DNA from 4 places in the Mesorhizobium sp. WSM4815 genome. Region 3 is predicted to be linked to each of the others. Evidence: riboswitches for the same ligand, from Rfam matches in the RefSeq annotation. Region 3 holds a riboswitch; each other region holds the start of a gene.

Evidence for each region. A riboswitch is a leader RNA that binds a small molecule or an ion and turns the genes downstream of it on or off. The one in region 3 is predicted to bind cobalamin.
Region 1: linked by a shared signal. The riboswitch ahead of AC0L2B_RS05300 (CbtB domain-containing protein) and the one ahead of metE (5-methyltetrahydropteroyltriglutamate--homocysteine S-methyltransferase) in region 3 are both predicted to bind cobalamin.
Region 2: linked by a shared signal. The riboswitch ahead of AC0L2B_RS30575 (aromatic ring-hydroxylating oxygenase subunit alpha) and the one ahead of metE (5-methyltetrahydropteroyltriglutamate--homocysteine S-methyltransferase) in region 3 are both predicted to bind cobalamin.
Region 4: linked by a shared signal. The riboswitch ahead of AC0L2B_RS03720 (ABC transporter ATP-binding protein) and the one ahead of metE (5-methyltetrahydropteroyltriglutamate--homocysteine S-methyltransferase) in region 3 are both predicted to bind cobalamin.

The regions. Positions count from the first base shown of each region.
Region 1 is NZ_JBVVQS010000078.1:54,491-58,891, forward strand. It holds gene cobO (cob(I)yrinic acid a,c-diamide adenosyltransferase) at 158-772, opposite strand; gene cobU (bifunctional adenosylcobinamide kinase/adenosylcobinamide-phosphate guanylyltransferase) at 774-1,271, opposite strand; gene AC0L2B_RS05295 (CbtA family protein) at 1,294-2,058, opposite strand; gene AC0L2B_RS05300 (CbtB domain-containing protein) at 2,074-2,253, opposite strand; cobalamin riboswitch at 2,291-2,500, opposite strand; gene AC0L2B_RS05305 (heparan-alpha-glucosaminide N-acetyltransferase) at 2,892-3,884, shown strand; gene AC0L2B_RS05310 (methyltransferase family protein) at 3,881-4,387, shown strand.
Region 2 is NZ_JBVVQS010000102.1:370,917-375,317, forward strand. It holds gene AC0L2B_RS30565 (FAD-binding oxidoreductase) at 1-429, shown strand, start outside; gene AC0L2B_RS30570 (FAD-binding oxidoreductase) at 439-1,569, opposite strand; gene AC0L2B_RS30575 (aromatic ring-hydroxylating oxygenase subunit alpha) at 1,593-2,840, opposite strand; cobalamin riboswitch at 2,954-3,156, opposite strand; gene AC0L2B_RS30580 (DUF680 domain-containing protein) at 3,664-3,870, shown strand; gene AC0L2B_RS30585 (DUF680 domain-containing protein) at 3,938-4,162, shown strand; gene AC0L2B_RS30590 (DUF680 domain-containing protein) at 4,237-4,401, shown strand, end outside.
Region 3 is NZ_JBVVQS010000089.1:109,446-113,846, reverse strand. It holds gene metE (5-methyltetrahydropteroyltriglutamate--homocysteine S-methyltransferase) at 1-2,081, opposite strand, end outside; cobalamin riboswitch at 2,196-2,396, opposite strand; gene AC0L2B_RS12185 (adenosine kinase) at 2,783-3,775, opposite strand; gene metK (methionine adenosyltransferase) at 3,884-4,401, opposite strand, start outside.
Region 4 is NZ_JBVVQS010000075.1:1,294-5,694, forward strand. It holds gene AC0L2B_RS03710 (bifunctional helix-turn-helix transcriptional regulator/GNAT family N-acetyltransferase) at 1-144, shown strand, start outside; gene AC0L2B_RS03715 (AraC family transcriptional regulator) at 316-1,149, opposite strand; cobalamin riboswitch at 1,415-1,619, shown strand; gene AC0L2B_RS03720 (ABC transporter ATP-binding protein) at 1,707-2,519, shown strand; gene AC0L2B_RS03725 (ABC transporter substrate-binding protein) at 2,516-3,463, shown strand; gene AC0L2B_RS03730 (FecCD family ABC transporter permease) at 3,493-4,401, shown strand, end outside.

The sequences.
Region 1 (4,401 bases), on a different contig from region 3:
TCCCCTTGTGGGAGAAGGTGGCCGCGAAGCGGCCGGATGAGGGGTGTTCCAGCTTGGTACCGACGGCGCTCCGTCCAGCAGCCCTCAACCGTCTTGGCGCTACGTGCCAATCCACCTTCTCCCACAAGGGGAGAAGGGAGAAGAGGCGAACGAAACCTCAGAACTCTATGCCTTGCTGCGCCTTCACGCCGGCGGAAAAGTGATGCTTGGTGACGCCCATCTCGGTGACCAGATCGGCGGCATCGACCAGCGCCTGCTTGGCGTTGCGGCCGGTGACGACGATATGCAGGTTTTCGCGGCGGCCCTTCAGCGCCGCCACCACCGTGTCGAGATCGAGATAGTCGTAGCGCAGCGCGATGTTCAACTCGTCGAGTACCAGCAGGCTGATCGATGGATCGGCCATCAGCTCGAGCACCTTGGCCCAGGCAGCCTCGGCGGCGGCGATGTCGCGCTTCAGATCCTGCGTTTCCCAGGTAAAACCCTCGCCCATCGTGTGCCAGACGACCCGGTCGCCGAAAGCGGCAAAGGCGTCCTTCTCGCCAGTATGCCATTTGCCCTTGATGAACTGGACGACGCCGACGCGCCTGCCGTAGCCGAGCATCCTCAGCGCCAGCCCGAAGGCGGCAGTGGTCTTGCCCTTGCCGGGCCCGGTGTTGACGATCAGCAGTCCCTTCTCGACCGTCTTGGCCGCGACCTCGGCGTCCTGCACCGCCTTGCGTTTGGCCATCTTGGCGCGGTGGCGTTGCTCGTCCCTGTCGTCGATATCGGTCATATCACTTCACCTTGAGCGGCAGTCCCGCCACCATCAGCAGTACTGTGCCGGCGACGGCGGCGACCTGCTGGTTGAGCCGGCCGGCGGCATCGCGGAACCGGCGGGCAAGCGCATTGTCGGGCACGATGCCCTGCCCGACCTCGTTGGAAACCACGAACCACGGCCCGCGCGGCCGCGACAGCACATCCGCCAGCCCTCGGCATTCGGCCTCAATGTCGCGTTCGGCCAGCATATGGTTGGACAGCCACAGCGTCAGGCAGTCGATCAGGACGGGCCGGCCGTCAGGCAGCCCCCCGATCGCGCCGACGAGATCGAGCGGCGCGTCGATGGTCGTCCAGCCGCAGCCGCGCCGCGCCCGGTGCAGCGCGATGCGTTCGCGCATCTCGTCGTCATAGGCTTGCGCCGTGACGATGTAGGTCCACGGCGCCGGACAGGCCTTCACCAGGCTTTCGGCATGCGCGCTCTTGCCCGAGCGTGCACCGCCGATGACCAGGGTCAGCTTGCTGCCTGGAGCAGCGCGATCAGGCAAGGCTGTCGCGCAGGCCGGTTGCGGCGCCGGTCAAGCGGCCGCGCACCACGCCGACGACAGCGCCGAGCACCAGCCAGAACACCAGATTGGTCAGCGTCACCGCCACCACGAACTGGTGGTGCAGGCCTTCCGGGATCGGCGATTCGAAACTGTCGGGCTGCGGCGCGCCGACAATATGCGGCGCCACGATCAACGCCACGGCAATCACCGCCAGCGGCAATGACTTGCGAAAGGCGAGCAGGCCGAGACCGGCCGCGGTCGCCACCACCGTTGCCGTCCACCAGATCTGGCGCTGGGCGAGATCGGCCGCCGGCATCGCCGGCAGTTCGGGCGGCAGGCCAAGGTTCGGGGCCAGCGTGAACACGGCAAAGCCGGCAAGGCCCCAGAACAGGCCCTGTCGCCAATTGCCGATGCCGCCGGCGAATTCCGAAGCGGCGACCAGGATCAGCGCAAAGCCGATGCCGGTGACGACGTTGGCAACGACGTTAAAGGCGAAGCGCTCGAAGCCATCGGCCGGCGCCCAGCCTTCCTCTTCCGCGGTGGCTGCTTCAGCCGGCACGGCGCTGCTCATGGCATTACTGCCTGCTGCGGCCGGCGACAAACCATGGTCATGCGTGTGACCACCGCCGGCCTGTTCGTAGACTTCCGCCTTGAGGATGAGTGGCACCGTGGCGTAGGCCTGCATGCAGGCGAGAACGACGCCGGCCACAAGCCCTGCGATCGCCGCGATGAACACGACGTTGCGAAACAGTGTCATGGTGTCAGCCCCTCGTCAGTGGCAGGGAAAGCCCGTCGAATGGCGATAGTCGTGAGCGGCATTGTGGACCGCATCGATGTGCGAGAAGCCGACAAAGCCCATGACGAAAACGCCGAGAAATGCAGCAAGCGCCAACTGCACAAAGCGCGACTGCGAGGAGACGGAAGCGCCGAGCGAGACGGAAGCGGTATTCATGTCTTGTCCTTTCGCCCTCCACCCGAGGGCATAGAAGTCAGTTCTCCTGTCGCCGGCAGGTCTCCTGGCTCGCGGATCAGCGCCCTTCCCCACCTTCCCGAAGAAGCTCTTCCCGAAGAAAATCTTCAGTGGCATATGGAGAGGACTACCGCACACAGTTGCGGGGGCAGCCACGGCATCGGGCGAATTTTGCCCCTACCGCATTCCCTCTTGGTTCCAAAACGGAACCGACGACGGCTGCGACTATAGGCAGAATCGCCGCGCCCGGCAAACCAAATTCCGCCAGCTAGCAGCGCGAATGCGCCGTGCCGGGAACCAGCTTGGTTCCTCTTCGCCGCGATCTTGATGGTTGAATCGTCGGCGCTGCCCCTCATCTGCCTGCCGGCATCTTCTCCCCGTATAGTGACGGGGAGAAGGGGGCTGTCATCGGCGGTTTCGCCAATCATCAGCGTCGCAAGGATGGCGCCGGGCGTTGCGGCCGGCTTCTTTCTCCCCGTCACTATACGGGGAGAAATGCCCGGCAGGGCAATGAGGGGCGGCGCCGGCTTCGACGCCCTGGGCATCAACGGGCCCTGTCTTCTTTTGTCCGGGGCAACCATGATAGTCGTCTTGCAGCACTGAATCAGAATTGCGAGATCATGACCATTCCTACGCCGGCCGTTCAGGACCGATCCAGGCGCATCATCGCTATCGACGTCGCCCGCGGCATCGCTTTGCTTGCCATGGCGAGCTACCATTTCACCTGGGATCTCGAATTCTTCGGCTACACCGATCCCGGCCTGACCGCCTTTGGCTGGTGGAAATTCTACGCGCGCTGCATCGCTTCGACCTTCCTGTTCCTGGTCGGCGTCAGCCTGTTCCTCGCCCATGGCAAGCAAATCCGCTGGAACGGCTTCTGGAAACGCTTCGCCATGGTCGGCGGGGCGGCGCTCGCCATATCGGCCGCCACCAGGCTTGCCACACCCGACAGTTTCATCTTCTTCGGCATCCTGCACGAGATCGCACTGGCCAGCCTGCTCGGCCTGGCGTTTCTGCGGCTGCCGGCGCTGCTGACGCTGGTTGTCGCAGCTTTCGTCATCACCGCGCCGCTCTACCTCAGGTCCGAGATCTTCGATCATCCGGCCCTGTGGTGGGTCGGCCTGTCGGCAACCAACCCGCGCTCCAACGATTATGTCCCGCTGTTTCCATGGTTCGGCGCTGTGCTTGCCGGCATCGCAGCGGCAAAGCTTGCCTTCGCCTCCGGCATGCTGACGCGGCTGGCGGGCCTGACGCCCGGCCGCTGGACTAATCCGCTGGTCTTTATCGGCCGGCACAGCCTCGCCTTCTATCTGATCCACCAGCCGGTGCTGATCGGCTCGGTCTGGCTGATTTCGCAAGTCATGCCGGCAGCGGTCGAAACCAGGCAGGTCACCTTCCTGAAAGAGTGCCAGGCATCGTGCGAGCAATCGCGCGACACGGAGTTCTGCAGCAGCTATTGTGTCTGCATGCTCGATACGCTCGAGGGCGAGGCCACGCTTGATCGGCTCTACCGCAACGACCAGGCTGCGGAATGGAAGGCGCATCTCGACGAGCTCGCCGGCGCCTGCACTGCCAAGGCCGACGGCACTTTGATGGAGGGAGGAGCACAATGACCGACCATCAGCAGAAACCGGGCCAACAGAAACCGGGACAGCAAAAACCGGGGTTTATACCGTGGCCGCCGCTGATCTATGTCGCGGCCATCGCCGTCAGCATCGCGCTTGGCTTGCTTTATCCGCTGCCATGGATCGGCGGTCTTTTGGGCGACATCCTGTTCGCGGCCGGCTGGGTGGCATTGTTCGGCGTCGTCGCACTCTGGTTCACGGCGATCCGCATCATGATCCGGGCAAAGACGACGCTCCACCCGAACGCCGTGCCGGACCATCTGGTGACATCGGGCCCCTTCGCCGTCAGCCGCAATCCGATCTATCTGGCCAACACGCTGCTGATGATCGGCGTCGCCCTTATCTCGGGGAACGTATGGTTCCTGCCGCTGGCGATCGTCGCCGCCTTCGCAACGCAGAAATTGGCGATCGAGGCCGAGGAAAAAGTTCTGGCAACGAAATTCGGCAAGAAATACCGGGATTACGCGAAAACTGTGCGGCGCTGGATTTGAGGCAGCAAGGTCTT
Region 2 (4,401 bases), on a different contig from region 3:
GGCCACTTCGTCTGGTCCGACAGCGACGGCGGCCCGCTTCTGCTGGTCGGCGGCGGGTCCGGCGTGGTACCGCTGATGGCGATGATCCGCCATCGCGCCGCGCGCAGATCGGCGGTGCCCGTGGCATTGGTATTTTCCGCACGGGTCTGGGACGAGGTGATCTTTCGCGACGAGCTGATCGACTTCCACGATCGCCGGGACGGCTTCGATCTGGTGTTGGCGCTGACCCGCGAGGCCGCCCCGCGCCCGTCAGACTATTCGCGGCGGGTCGATGCCGCGATGATGGAGCAATCGATGCTGCGGCTGCCCGCGCCGCCAAGGTTCGCCTTTGTCTGCGGCTCGAATGCCTTCGTGTCAGCCGCCGCCCAGGCGCTGATCGATGCCGGCGTTCCGGCAAGCCTCATCCGCACCGAGCGCTACGGGGTTTAAGCTCCCCGGTCAGGCGTCGATCTCGAGCGCCGCCAGCGGCTTCGAACAGCAGGCAAGGATGAAGCCGTCGTCGATCTCGTGATCGAGGATGCCGCCATTGTGGCTCATCTCGACCGTGCCCGAGACCTTTTTCACCTTGCAGGTTCCGCACAGGCCGAACTCGCAGGCTGCGGGGATGCGTACGCCCGAAGCGCGCGCCGTCTGCAGCACGGTCTGGCCGGCAACGCATTCGGCATCAATATCCGAAAGCGAAAAGCGGATCGGCGTTGCGGCCTCGGCAGGTACCTCGATCCCGCCCTCTGCTGGCCCACCTTTTGCCGGCCCACCCTCTGCCGGCGAACCGAACGGGGCCGGAATTTCCTCCACCGCCGGGGCCGCAAAGCTCTCCTGATGGTAGTTGGCCATGTCGAAGCCGGCCGCCTCCAGCATCTGCCGCACGGCGCGCATGAACGGGCCGGGGCCGCAGCAGAAAATTTCGCGCTCGCGAAAATCGGGCGCCAGCAGCGGCAGCCGTATCGCGTCGATCCGGCCCATATGGCCGAACCAGCCCTCACGGCTGGACCGCTCCTCGATCATGAAGCCGAGCGTCAGGCCCGGCATGCGGCTGCCGAGCAGCTCGAGCTCCTTGCGGAAGATGATCTCCTCGGGCTTTCGCGCGCAGTTGACGAAGCCGACATCTGTCCATGGCGCGCAGTCGTTCAGCCAGCGCAGCATCGACATCATCGGCGTCACGCCTGAGCCGGCCGAAATGAACAGATACTTGGCCGCTGGATGGCTGTGCAGCGAAAAGTCGCCCGCCGGCCCATAGGCCTTCACGTGAACGCCGGGCTTCAGATTGTCGAACATCCAGCGGGTGCCGAGGCTGCCGGCCTGCGCTTTCACCGTCACCGCGATCGAGAACGGCCTCGACGGCGAGGACGACAGCGTATAGGTCCGCATCATCGGGCCCTCGGTGGTCGGCAGTTCCAGCGTCACGAACTGCCCCGGTCTGTAGCGGAACCAGGTCTGGTTGTCAGAGCGGAAGGTGAAGGTCTTCACGTCAGGCGCCTCGTCGCTGACGCCGATGACTTCCAGCACCTGGAGCCTGTCGTTCCAGGGCGCCATCTCGTCGAGATGGCGGTAGAGGCCAAGGTCCGTCATCGCATTCATCCCCTTGACCTCGTTCAGGCGACGCTGCGCAGCGCCGGCCGCCCGGCCTCGGCAAGGCGCGGCCCGATGAAGGAGGCGTACCATTCGACGAACTGGATGACGCCGCCCTCATGCAGTTCCGAATAGGGGCCGGGCTCATAGGCCGGCGACAGGATGCCGAAGGCGTTTTCCTCGACAATGCGACGGTCCTGGTCGTTGGTCTCGGTCCAGACATGGGTGAGTTCGGCGAGGTCGTAATCGACGCCTTCGACCGCGTCCTTGTGGACAAGCCATTTGGTGGTGACGGCCGTTTCCGTGGCACTGATCGGCAGCACGCGGAAGGTGACGGCATGATCGCCGAGGATATGGTTCCAACTCGTCGGATAGTGATAGAGCAGCAGCGAGCCGATACGGTCGGTCGAAACGCTGTCGGAAAGGTTCTTCTTCACCGCGCGTCTTCCCGTCATCGTGTAGCTGACGGCGTCGCGCAGCAGCGGCGCGCGGGTGACGCGATACTGCCCGGCCGGATCGATGCGGAACTTGCTCGGCAAGCCCGCCGCCTCGCATTTCGCCCAGTGCGCGAGCATCTCCGGATCGCTGTCGGCGCCCTGCACGCCGGTCACGGTCGGCGCTTCCGGGAATGTCTTGCAGAGTTCCGGATGGTTGCCGGCGCAATGGTAGCACTCGCGGTTGTTCTCCCAGACGAGCTTCCAGTTGCCCTTCTCGACGATGGTCGATTCGAAGGCGATTTTTGCCTCGCGCAGCCGGTGCGGCAGCAGGTAAGGCTCGATCATGGCGCGCATCGGCGCGAAGTCGGCCGGCTCGTTGGCCAAGCAGATAAAGATGTAGCCGGCAACGCTTTCGCAAGCCACCGGCTTCAGGCTGAACTGGCTCTTGTCGAAGCCGTCTGCCATCTGGCGAGCAAACAACAGCCGGCCGTCCAGCTCGTAGGTCCACTGGTGATAGGGGCAGACCAGCTTCGCCGCAGTGCCCTTGTCGGCATTGCAGACACGGCTGCCGCGATGCCGGCAGGAATTGTGGAAGGCATTGATCTTGCCTTGCTGGTCGCGGACCAGCACGACCGGATAGTCGCCGATCTGGGCGGTGATATAGCTGCCAGCTTTCGGCAACTCGCAATCGTGGCCGATGAACAGCCAGTCGCGATACCAGATCAGCTCCATGTCGAGCTTGAAGAAATCTGGATCGGTGTAGAAGGGCTGCTCGAGCGAATAGCCTTGCCTGCGGCCGTGCAAGAGCCTCAGCATGTCGTTGCGCGCGTCCATGTCCTGTCCTCGTGTAAGGACTGAACTGGTGGTGATGGAGGGAGGACCGTTTGCACGCCGGCGACAGGGCCGGACGTGCATCATCCACCTCTTGACCGCCCACCGCGATCAGTCGAGTCTGAAAATCTCGGGCTGGTTTCCGGGCTCTGGAGTGTCCTTGCGGACTCGTCGCGACACCTTCCCAGGCTTGTGGCCCAGTGGTCTCCCGTTGCGACTTGAACTCCACCACCGTTGCGGGGGCAGCGCCGGGTTCTGACCGGCTTCCCAATTCTCCGCTTCGTCGTCACCAAGCGGCACCTGAGATGGCGTGATCTAATCATGCCGGCCGGCTGACTGCCGGCATGAAAGCGACATCGTATCCATGCGGCGCGACACCGCCTGCGAAACCTGCAGGTTTATATCTGCAGGGCTGAAACCCCACTTTGTCGGCGGCCATTGTCGGCTGCCGTGACATCGAATCCGACCCGCGGCGGCGACCAGGAAGGTTAACAGTTTACAAAAGTGACTATTAGCCGCCTCTAAAATCGAACCGAACGGTTCGTTTCTGTTGACAATGAGTACAGCATGCTGTGAACGCAGATCCGCCAATCCGTCAAATCATGAATGGCTAATTTTGAATAAGATATTGAAAACGAACCATAAAACCATGGTAGTAGATGCTTCTGGTACAATTTCAAGGTGTAGATTCTTGGTCCATACGGAACAACTTCGTGATTGGAATCCGCCGAATGGCCTTCCCACATCGGGGCTGTCCGAACGACGCGCGCATCCTCCCAAGACACGCCGCTAGACGGACTGAAGACTAAGATACTGGAGTACTAAAATGAAAAAGATCGCTCTTGCTGCCGTCGCCGCTCTGGCCATCACCGGCAGCGCCTTTGCCGGCAGCGACCATTATGGGTCCAACGCCGCCACCCAGCCGACTGCTTCGGTCGACAGCTCGTATACGGCCTCTGTCCAGACGCCGGCTCACGCTGAAAAGCAGCCCGTTGGCCAGGGCGCCGACCGCAACCTTTTCGGCAACAATTAACAGCTGGTCCCAAACAGCAAAGTGGCGGTCCGCCGCTCGGGATCTGAGGAACTCAGGAGTATTTGAAATGAAGAAGCTCATTCTTGCCACCGCCGCCATTGTGGCCATATCCGGCAGCGCTTTTGCCGGCAGCGACAACTTTGGATCGAACGGCGCCAACCAGCCGGCCGCTGCGGTCGACAGCAACTCGTACACGGCTTCGATTCGGAATTCGGCTTCGCCGCAGAATCCGGTTCCGGCTGACGAGAAACCCGTCAACGGCAGCGACCGTAACCTGTTCGGCAACAACTAACAGTTCGTTCCAACAGCGGCGGCGGCATTTGCCCGCCGGGCTGGCGGAACCAAGAAAATCCAGGAGTTTTGAAAATGAAGAAGATCGTTCTTACCGCCGCCGCGCTTTTGATTGCTGCGGGCGGCGCTTTTGCCGGTAGCGACAACTTTGGCAGAACCGACATCAACAAGCAGGCGACCATCAACGTCGACAACACGCAGACTTCTTCGGTACGCAATACCGGCTCGCCGGTCTACAAG
Region 3 (4,401 bases):
TCTAGCAGTTCCATTTTGGAGCGCGACGTCTCAATCGAAATCACGTCCGCGTCCAGTTCAGCGATCGAGTCGATGATCTCATTGAACTCAGAATAGCACATGTGGGTGTGAATTTGGGTCGCGTCCGCTACACCCGTTGAAGCGAGCCGGAAGCATTCGACAGCCCAGCCGAGATAATGTTTCCAGTCGGACTTCCGCAGGGGCAAGCCTTCGCGAAACGCGGCCTCATCGATCTGGATCACCCTTGCGCCAGCTCTTTCCAGGTCGGCCACTTCATCGCGGATGGCGAGCGCGATTTGGCGGCAGACCTCGGCGCGGGGTACGTCGTCGCGCACAAAAGACCAGTTAAGAATGGTCACTGGGCCTGTGAGCATGCCCTTTACCGGCTTTTTCGTCAGCGACTGGGCAAATTGCCACCAGAGGACCGTCATCGGATTGGGCCGCGATACGTCGCCGAAGATGATGGGAGGGCGCACGAGCCGGGAGCCGTAACTTTGCACCCAGCCATGCTGGGTGAAGGCGAGGCCGGACAGCTGCTCGCCGAAATGCTGCACCATGTCGTGTCGTTCGAACTCGCCGTGTACCAGCACGTCCAGCCCGATCTCCTCCTGCCAACGCACAGCCGCCTCAGTCTCCTTCTTCAGGAAGGCCTGGTAGTCGACATAGCTCAGCCGGCCCTTCGCGTGAGCGGAGCGCGCCCTGCGCACCTCGGGCGTCTGCGGGAAGGACCCGATGGTCGTCGTCGGGAACGGCGGCAGGCGGAGCGTGTCGGCCTGGACTCTCGAGCGCTTGGCAAATGCGCTCTTTCGTTGCTTCATGACGCCGTCAATGCTGCTAATTCGACCGTGGACGAGCGGATCATGGACCTTTGTAGACATTGCGCGCGCGGCGGCCGCCTCGGCAGAAGCTTTCAATGAGCCTGCTACGGCCTCCCTGCCTTCGGATAAGGCTTGGGCCAGCACGAGCAGCTCTTCAGTCTTCTGGGCGGCGAATGCCAGCCACGAACTGACGTCCACATCCAGCGCGGTCTCCATCCGCAGGTCCATCGGCACATGAAGCATCGAGCAGGAAGGCGCAATCTCGACGCGATCCAGCGGCCAGCCGGCAACGACCGGCTTGATGCGGTCGAGAATGGCAGCCAGGTTCGCGCGCCAGACGTTGCGGCCGTCGATCAAGCCAAGTGAGAGCACCAGATCCTTCGGTGCGAGCCGACCAACCGTCTCCAACTGCTCGGGAGCGCGCACGAGATCGAGATGTAGGCCCGCCAGGCGCAGCGAAAGCGTGGTCTCGAGATTGTCCCCGAGCGGCCCGAAATAGGTAGCCAGCATAATTTTCAACTTGGGCGCGGCTTTCGACAGCTGGCCATAGGTGAATTCGAAGGCAGCTCGTTCGATCGGGTTAAGATCGAGCACAAGCGCCGGCTCATCAATCTGCACCCAGTCCGCCCCCGAGAGCTCCAGCGTCCGCAGGAGTTGCTCGTAGACGGGCAGCAGCCGCGGTAGGAGCGCTATCGGATCGAAACCCTGGTCGGGAGACTTCGCCAGCTTGAGGAAGGTGACCGGTCCAAGGATGACCGGGCGTGTATGGATGCCAAGCTCTTTTGCCTCCAGAAAGTGATCGACTGGGTTCGTCGACGAGAGCGCGAATGTCTGATCCTGGCTCAGCTCCGGCACGATGTAGTGGTAGTTAGTGTCGAACCATTTGGTCATTTCCATCGCGGTTACGCGCTGCCCCTGAACTGCATGCCCGTGACTGGCGTGTCCACAACCCGCAGTATCGCCTTGCGTCCCGCGCGCCATCGCGAAGTAGATGTCGAGCGGGACCTCGCCGCCCGTCCAGCCGTAACGAGCTGGCACGGCGCCGACCATTGCTGCGGTGTCGAGCACATGGTCATACAGTGAGAAGTCGTTCGACGGGATTTTCGACACGCCGCGGTCGTGCTGCTCGCTCCAGCTGGCGGCACGGAGTGCCTTCGCCGTCGACAGAAGGTTGGCAGCAGAAGATTTTCCGGACCAGTAGCTTTCGAGCGCGAATTTCAGTTCTCGCCGGCGACCGACACGCGGCATGCCAAGCGTTGCTATGGGAACTTGCTGGGAGACATTCATTCCATACCCCGATGGTTGCGGCGGGGACAAGGAAGGCGCTAGCAGGCCGGCATAAACGCCGAGCTGCCGCGGCCACCAGACACCCCGCCCGTGACGTTGTTTACCGTGGCAGGTCTCCTGGCTCGCGGGTCACAGCCTCTGCCCCGTCTTCCCGGGGCAGTTCGCCCCAGTGACATTGATGGGTTTGGCTCGCCGCTTACAGTTGCGGGGGCAGCGCCGGCATTGCACCGGCTTCCCTCTTAGCTCTGCTACGGCAACGCCTAGCGGAGAACCACGACACGCGGACAATCGCAGCAGCCCGCTTTGTTGTCAATGAGGTATAAAGAAATGTTTATGTGTTTATGTGAACTGTTCACCTGCGGCTCCCAATTCGGAGGTCGCCGTAGAGCTGAGCCTTCTGCGCCACTCTCCGGTGTGCGCAGGCTGTGCCTGGCCGCTCGGGCAATCTGCCATTTGTACGATCCCGTCCCAAAACGACTTCGTCAAAAATGGCGCGTGTTGGCCATTCATGATCGGCAGTACTGGCCCGAAGTGCGACAACGTTCCTGAGCCTCAACAACCAGAAATTTGGAGAAAAACCGCCATCCTTCTCGGACTGGTACGCGTTCGATTTACACGCGCTCGTCTGGACAGCCTGCACAACAGGAAGGTGGGCAACACGTGGCGGAAATGCCGCCCTACAGCGAACCCGCCTGTTCAGCCTCGCGGCGCAAATTCTGCCGGGGTCTGGGGCCGATCTGCTGGATCACCAATCCGGCCGCCAGTGAGCCAAGGTCGCCGCAGGTCTGCAGGTCGCGGCCTTGCGTGTAGCCATGCAGGAAGCCGGCGGCATAGAGATCGCCGGCGCCTGTCGTGTCAACCAGTTCCTTGATCGCGGTCGCCTTGATCACCACGGTCTCGCCGCCGCGCACGATCACCGAGCCCTTTTCAGAACAGGTCACGGCGGCGATCCTGCAATCCGTGCGGATCTGCGCCAGTGCCTCGTCGAACGAGGCGGTCTGGTACAGCGACTTGATCTCGTGGCTGTTGGCAAACACGATGTCGACGGTGCCCGAGCGCATCAGCTCCAGAAACTCCTCGCGGTAGCGGTCGACGCAGAACGAATCCGACAATGTCATCGACACTTCGCGCCCGGCTGCGTGGGCGAGCTTCGCCGTCTGCCGGAACGCTTCCTTGGCGCGCGGCGGGTCCCACAGATAGCCCTCGAAATAGGTAACGGCGGCGCCCGACGCCTTGTCCGCCTCGACATCCTCCGGACCGAGCTCGACGCAAGCGCCGAGATAGGTGTTCATCGAGCGCTCGCCGTCCGGCGTGACGAAGATCATCGAGCGCGCCGTCGGCGGTTCGCCATTGAGCGGCCTGGTGTCGAAGGCGACGCCCTGGGCGTGCATGTCATGGGCGTAGATCTCGCCGAGCGTGTCATTCGAGACCTTGCCGAAGAAGGCGGCGCGGCCGCCGAAGCTGGCGACGCCCGCCGCCGTGTTGCCGGCGCTGCCGCCGGAGGCTTCGATGGCCGGGCCCATGCGGCTGTAGAGCAGCTCGGCGCGCCTCATGTCGATCAAATTCATCGCGCCCTTGATGATGCCGTTCGTCTCAAGGAATGCCTCGTCGCACTGGGCGATGATGTCGACAATGGCATTACCGATACAAAGCACGTCATAGTCCAGCATCTATTCATATCTCCGCCAAAAACCCACCCTCTGCCGCGCCGGGCGCGGGCGGGTTTTTGCAGGTGTGGAATGGAGTTGCCGTATGCCGCTGCATCCAACATCGGCGCATCACGCTGCTGCCGGTCCTGCCTCACGCAGCAGGTCCTCAGCTCTGTCCGTCCTTTCCCACGTGAACTCCGGCTCTTCGCGGCCGAAGTGTCCGTATGTCGCGGTCTTGCGGTATATTGGGCGTAAGAGATCAAGCATCTTGATGATGCCTTTCGGTCGGAGATTGAAAAGCTCAAGAACGACGCGCTCGATCCTTTTTTCGTCGATCTTTGCGGTTCCGAAGGTATTGATCAGGATAGACACCGGCGCGGCCACACCGATCGCGTAGGCAAGCTGAACCTCGCAGACATCCGCAAGGCCGCTTGCAACGACATTTTTTGCGACGTACCGCGCCGCATAGGCGGCCGAGCGATCAACCTTGGACGGGTCCTTGCCCGAAAAGGCGCCGCCGCCGTGACGCCCCATCCCACCGTAGGAATCGACGATGATCTTGCGTCCGGTGAGCCCGCAGTCGCCGCGCGGCCCACCGACCACGAACCGGCCTGTTGGATTGACCAGGAACCTTATCCCCGTCGTAT
Region 4 (4,401 bases), on a different contig from region 3:
AAGAAATTAACGCTGTGGACCAACGACGTGCTGACTTCAGCGCGCCGCATCTACGAGGCGGCCGGGTTCAAGCTGGCCAATCAGCAGCGCCACCACGCCTTCGGCAAGGATCTGGTCGGCCAGAACTGGAACCTGGAGTTGTAGCGTCTTTCCCTTCTCCCCTTGTGGGAGAAGGTGGATCGGCGCGCAGCGCCGAGACGGTTGAGGGGTGTTGGCCGGATCGCCGGCGGTGCCAAGCTGGAACACCCCTCATCCGGCCGCTTCGCGGCCACCTTCTCCCACAAGGGGATAAGGCAAGACAAGGCGGAGGCTTCCTCACCCTTTGACCGGTATCCAGATTTCCAGCCCGCCATTGCCGCTGCGCGGATCGAATTCGGGACCGTAGCGCTCGAATTCGGGCGCGTCGGCAATCTTGTGCCCGGAGGCCGGCAGCCATTTGTTCCAGATCGTGTTGACCGTGCGGCGGATGGTCGAGATGTGGTCACGATGGGCGAACACGGCGCATTTCTGCGCCGGCACGCGTACGCGCGAAAACCCCTTCGGCAGGTCCGAAAAATCGGACACCTCGACGCCGGCGATATAGTCGAAATTGCCTGCATCGTCGCCGTTGACGCAGACGCCATAGGCGATGTCGCCGACCTCGCCTGGAATGTTGCCGACATAGGGGCCGAACCGCTGCCACTGCATCGGAATGCCGGCGCTGGTTTCGCAGCTGTAGCGCTCGCCGAGACCGGCGATGAGGAACGGCCGGCTGGTTTCGAAACGCGGCGGCTCGAGATTGGCGAGGAAGGACTGGTCCATCAGGATCGGCTCCACGAGATCGAGGTTTTTGAGCGAGCCTTGCGCGCGCACCAGTTCCGGCGTGGTGCCGAACTGGTCGCGGAAGGCACGGGTGAAAGCCTCATGCGAGGCATAGCCGGCGTCGAGCGCGACCGAGAGGATGTCCGGTGCGCCGGCGGCGAGCCTGCGCGCCGCCTCGGTCAGCCGGCGAGAACGCAGGTAGCCCATCACCGAACGTCCGGTCGCCGCACCGAAAGCCCGCGTCACGTGAAAGCGCGACACACCGCTGCTGTTGGCGACATCGTCGAGCGAGATGGCCTCCGGCAGATGGCTTTCGACGAACCACAGCGCTTTCTCGGTCGGGTTCATATGGCTCCTTGCTGTGGGACTGCGCATTGGCCAGGTCATGGTATCGCTTGCTGGTGGAGGCAGTTTGATCGAAATTGCGCACCGCGCAATGCGACGGTGGTCGGCAAGTCGAAGGCGTTGGGCGAAGGGCTTGACGGGAGCAGGCGTTGTCTTTTAAGTAGTAACGTTATTACATTACGAGATTCGGTATGCTCGTTCTGACAAGACCATTGCTCGCGGGGCACTCTGGAACCCGGAAATTTATTGCGCTGGGATTGGCGGAAAACTAGGGTCGCTGACTGATGGTCCCCAAGCCGAAAGGCGAGGGGTGAAAAGGGAACACGGTGAGATTTTCGGATCGAGGCCGTGGCTGCCCCCGCAACTGTAAGCGGCGAGCAAAATCCGAAAATGCCACTGGCCGGCAAGGCTGGGAAGGCAGGATGGCGCAAGGACCCGCGAGCCAGGAGACCTGCCATCGCACGAGTTGACCGGACGGGGTGTGCCGGGAGGAGACGTGGACATCGGTCTTGTCGGCCGGTCCAGCTTCCTTCCGTCGCCATTGAGAAAGTGACGGTAAGTTGGACGCCTGCCAGCCTCTTCTTGAAGCGCGTGAACTGAGCGCCACGGCGAATGGCCAGCGCCTGGTCAGTGCGGTCAGCCTTTCGGTCGCGGCGGGAGACCGCCTCGCCATCATCGGTCCCAACGGCGCCGGCAAGACGACGCTGCTGCGCATGCTATGCGGCACGCTGCGTCCGAGCGGGGGAGATGTGAGATTTTCCGGACGCCGGCTGGAGACATTTCCGGCCGCCGAGCGGGCGCTGCACATGGCGGTCGTCGGCCAGACCGGTCAGCCCGATCCGCGGCTTGCCGTGATCGACTACGTCGGACTTGGGCGGGTCCCGCATGCCGGCTTGCGACGCAGGAGCGAGCAACGCGACATCGTCGTCGAAGCGCTTCGCAGAACCGGCCTGGTGCCGCTGCTCGGCCGCACCATCGGCTCGCTGTCGGGTGGTGAGCGGCAACGCGCTCAACTGGCGCGCGCCATCGCCCAGGAGCCGAAAATCCTGTTCCTCGATGAACCGACCAATCATCTCGATCCGCGCGCCCGCAGCGAACTTCTCGAACTCGTATCGCAGCTTGGCATGACCGTCGTGGCGGTGCTGCATGATCTGTCGCTGGTCACGCCATTTGCCACCAGGGTCGCGGTGATGAACGAGGCCCGCCTGCAGGCACTCGCCGGTCCGCGCGAGGCGCTGACCAAGCAGTTGATCCGCGAGATTTTCGGCGTCGAGGTGCTTCGGCTGCGCCATCCCACCGAAGACCGCGAACTCACGGTGTTCGAAGTCCCGAACCGTGCCTCTTCTGATCTAACCAAGGAGCAACACCCGTGAAACGCCTCGCATTGCCTTTTGCCTCTCTGCTGCTTGCCCAGGCCGCCTTCGCTTTCCCGGTAACAGTCGACAGCTGCGGCACACCGCTGACGTTCGACGCCGCGCCGAAGCGCGCCGTCATCCAGGATATGAACATGGCCGAGATGGCCTTCGCGCTGCGGCTGCAACCGTCGATCGTCGGCCTGACCGGCATCACCGGATGGTACAAGGTCGATCCGGAATTCAAGGCCGGGCAGGGCGCGATTCCGGAACTTGCGCCGAAATACCCGACGCTCGAAAACCTGGTCGCGGTCGAGCCCGATTTCTTCTTCGCCGGCTGGTATTACGGCATGAAGCCGGGCGGCGAGGTAACGCCCGATACGCTGGCGCCGCACGGCATCAAGACGCTGGTGCTGACGGAAAGCTGCGTCCATCTCGACAACAACCGCCCCGCCGCCTCGATGGACCTGCTCTACGGCGACATCGAAAAGCTGGGCAGGATTTTCGGCAAGGGGGCCGAGGCGAAAAAACTCGTTTCAGGCTGGAAAGCGCAACTCGCCGATATCACGGCAAAGGTCGGCGACCGCGAGGGGACGCGGGTGTTTCTCTACGACTCCGGCGAAGACAAACCCTTCACATCAGGCAAGTTCGCGATCCCCAGCGCCATGATCGCCGCTGCCGGCGGCGACAACATCATGGCCGACATGCAGACGAGCTGGGGCAACACGGATTGGGAAACGGTCGCTTCCCGCAATCCGCAGTTCCTGATCCTGCTCGACTACCAGGACGGCGGCGGTTACAGGAAACTGCTCGACTTCCTCAAAGTCCATCCGGCAATGAAGGAGACCGACGCGGTCCGGAATGAGCGCTTCGTCGCGCTGCGCTATGCCGAGCTGACGCCCGGACCCGCCAACATCGAGGCGATCGGCAAGATCGCCAGCGCGATGCACCCGGAAGCCTTCTGAGCTTGCGCCACAGGGCGTTCGAATTGGCCATGGCAGCAGGAGTGGCAGCAATCGCCGCTCTTGCTCTGCTGTCGATCGCCTATGGATCGACGGTCATAGCGTTGAGCGACGTGATTGCTGCGCTCGGACATGCGGCCGGGCTGGATGGAGACCTCGTGCCCGGCTCGGTCGGCAATATCCCGGTCGCCAAGATCCCGGTTGCCAAGATTGTCGTCGATCTCAGGCTGCCGCGCACCATCATGGCGATCTGTGTCGGCGCCGGGCTGGGCGTCATCGGCGCGCTGCTGCAGACGGTAACCCGAAACGACCTCGCCGATCCGTTCCTGTTCGGCCTTTCCTCCGGTGCGGCGGCGGGTGCTGTTTCCGTCATCACCATTTTTGGCGACCGTTTCGGCATCTGGACGTTGCCGGTTGCCGCCTTCACCGGCGGCATATTGGCCGCCGGCATCGTGCTTTTGCTGGTTTCGCGGGTGAGGGGGCAAGGCCCCGAACGGCTGATACTGGCCGGGCTTGCCGTCTCGTTCATGTTCATTGCCTTGACCAACTATCTCGTCTTCGCCGGAGACCAGCGCGCCGCTCACTCGGTTTTGTTCTGGACGATGGGCGGGCTCGGCCTGGCGCGATGGGACAATGTCGGGCTGGCTGCTCTTGGCGCGTGCACCATTCTTGCTTATGGCCTGTGGAACCATCGCAAGCTCGACGCCTTCCTGGCCGGCGAGAATGCTGCCGAAAGCCTCGGCGTGCCGGTTGTGCGGATGCGCAGGACGGCGTTTCTCGTCGCTGCCTTCTCGACGGCGATCCTGGTCTCGGTCGCAGGTGTCATCGGTTTCGTCGGGCTGATGATCCCGCATCTGTCCCGGCCCCTGGCCGGCCCGTTGCATCTGCGCCTGATTGCAAGCTGCGCCCTCTTCGGAGCGATGCTGCTGCTGACAAGCGAC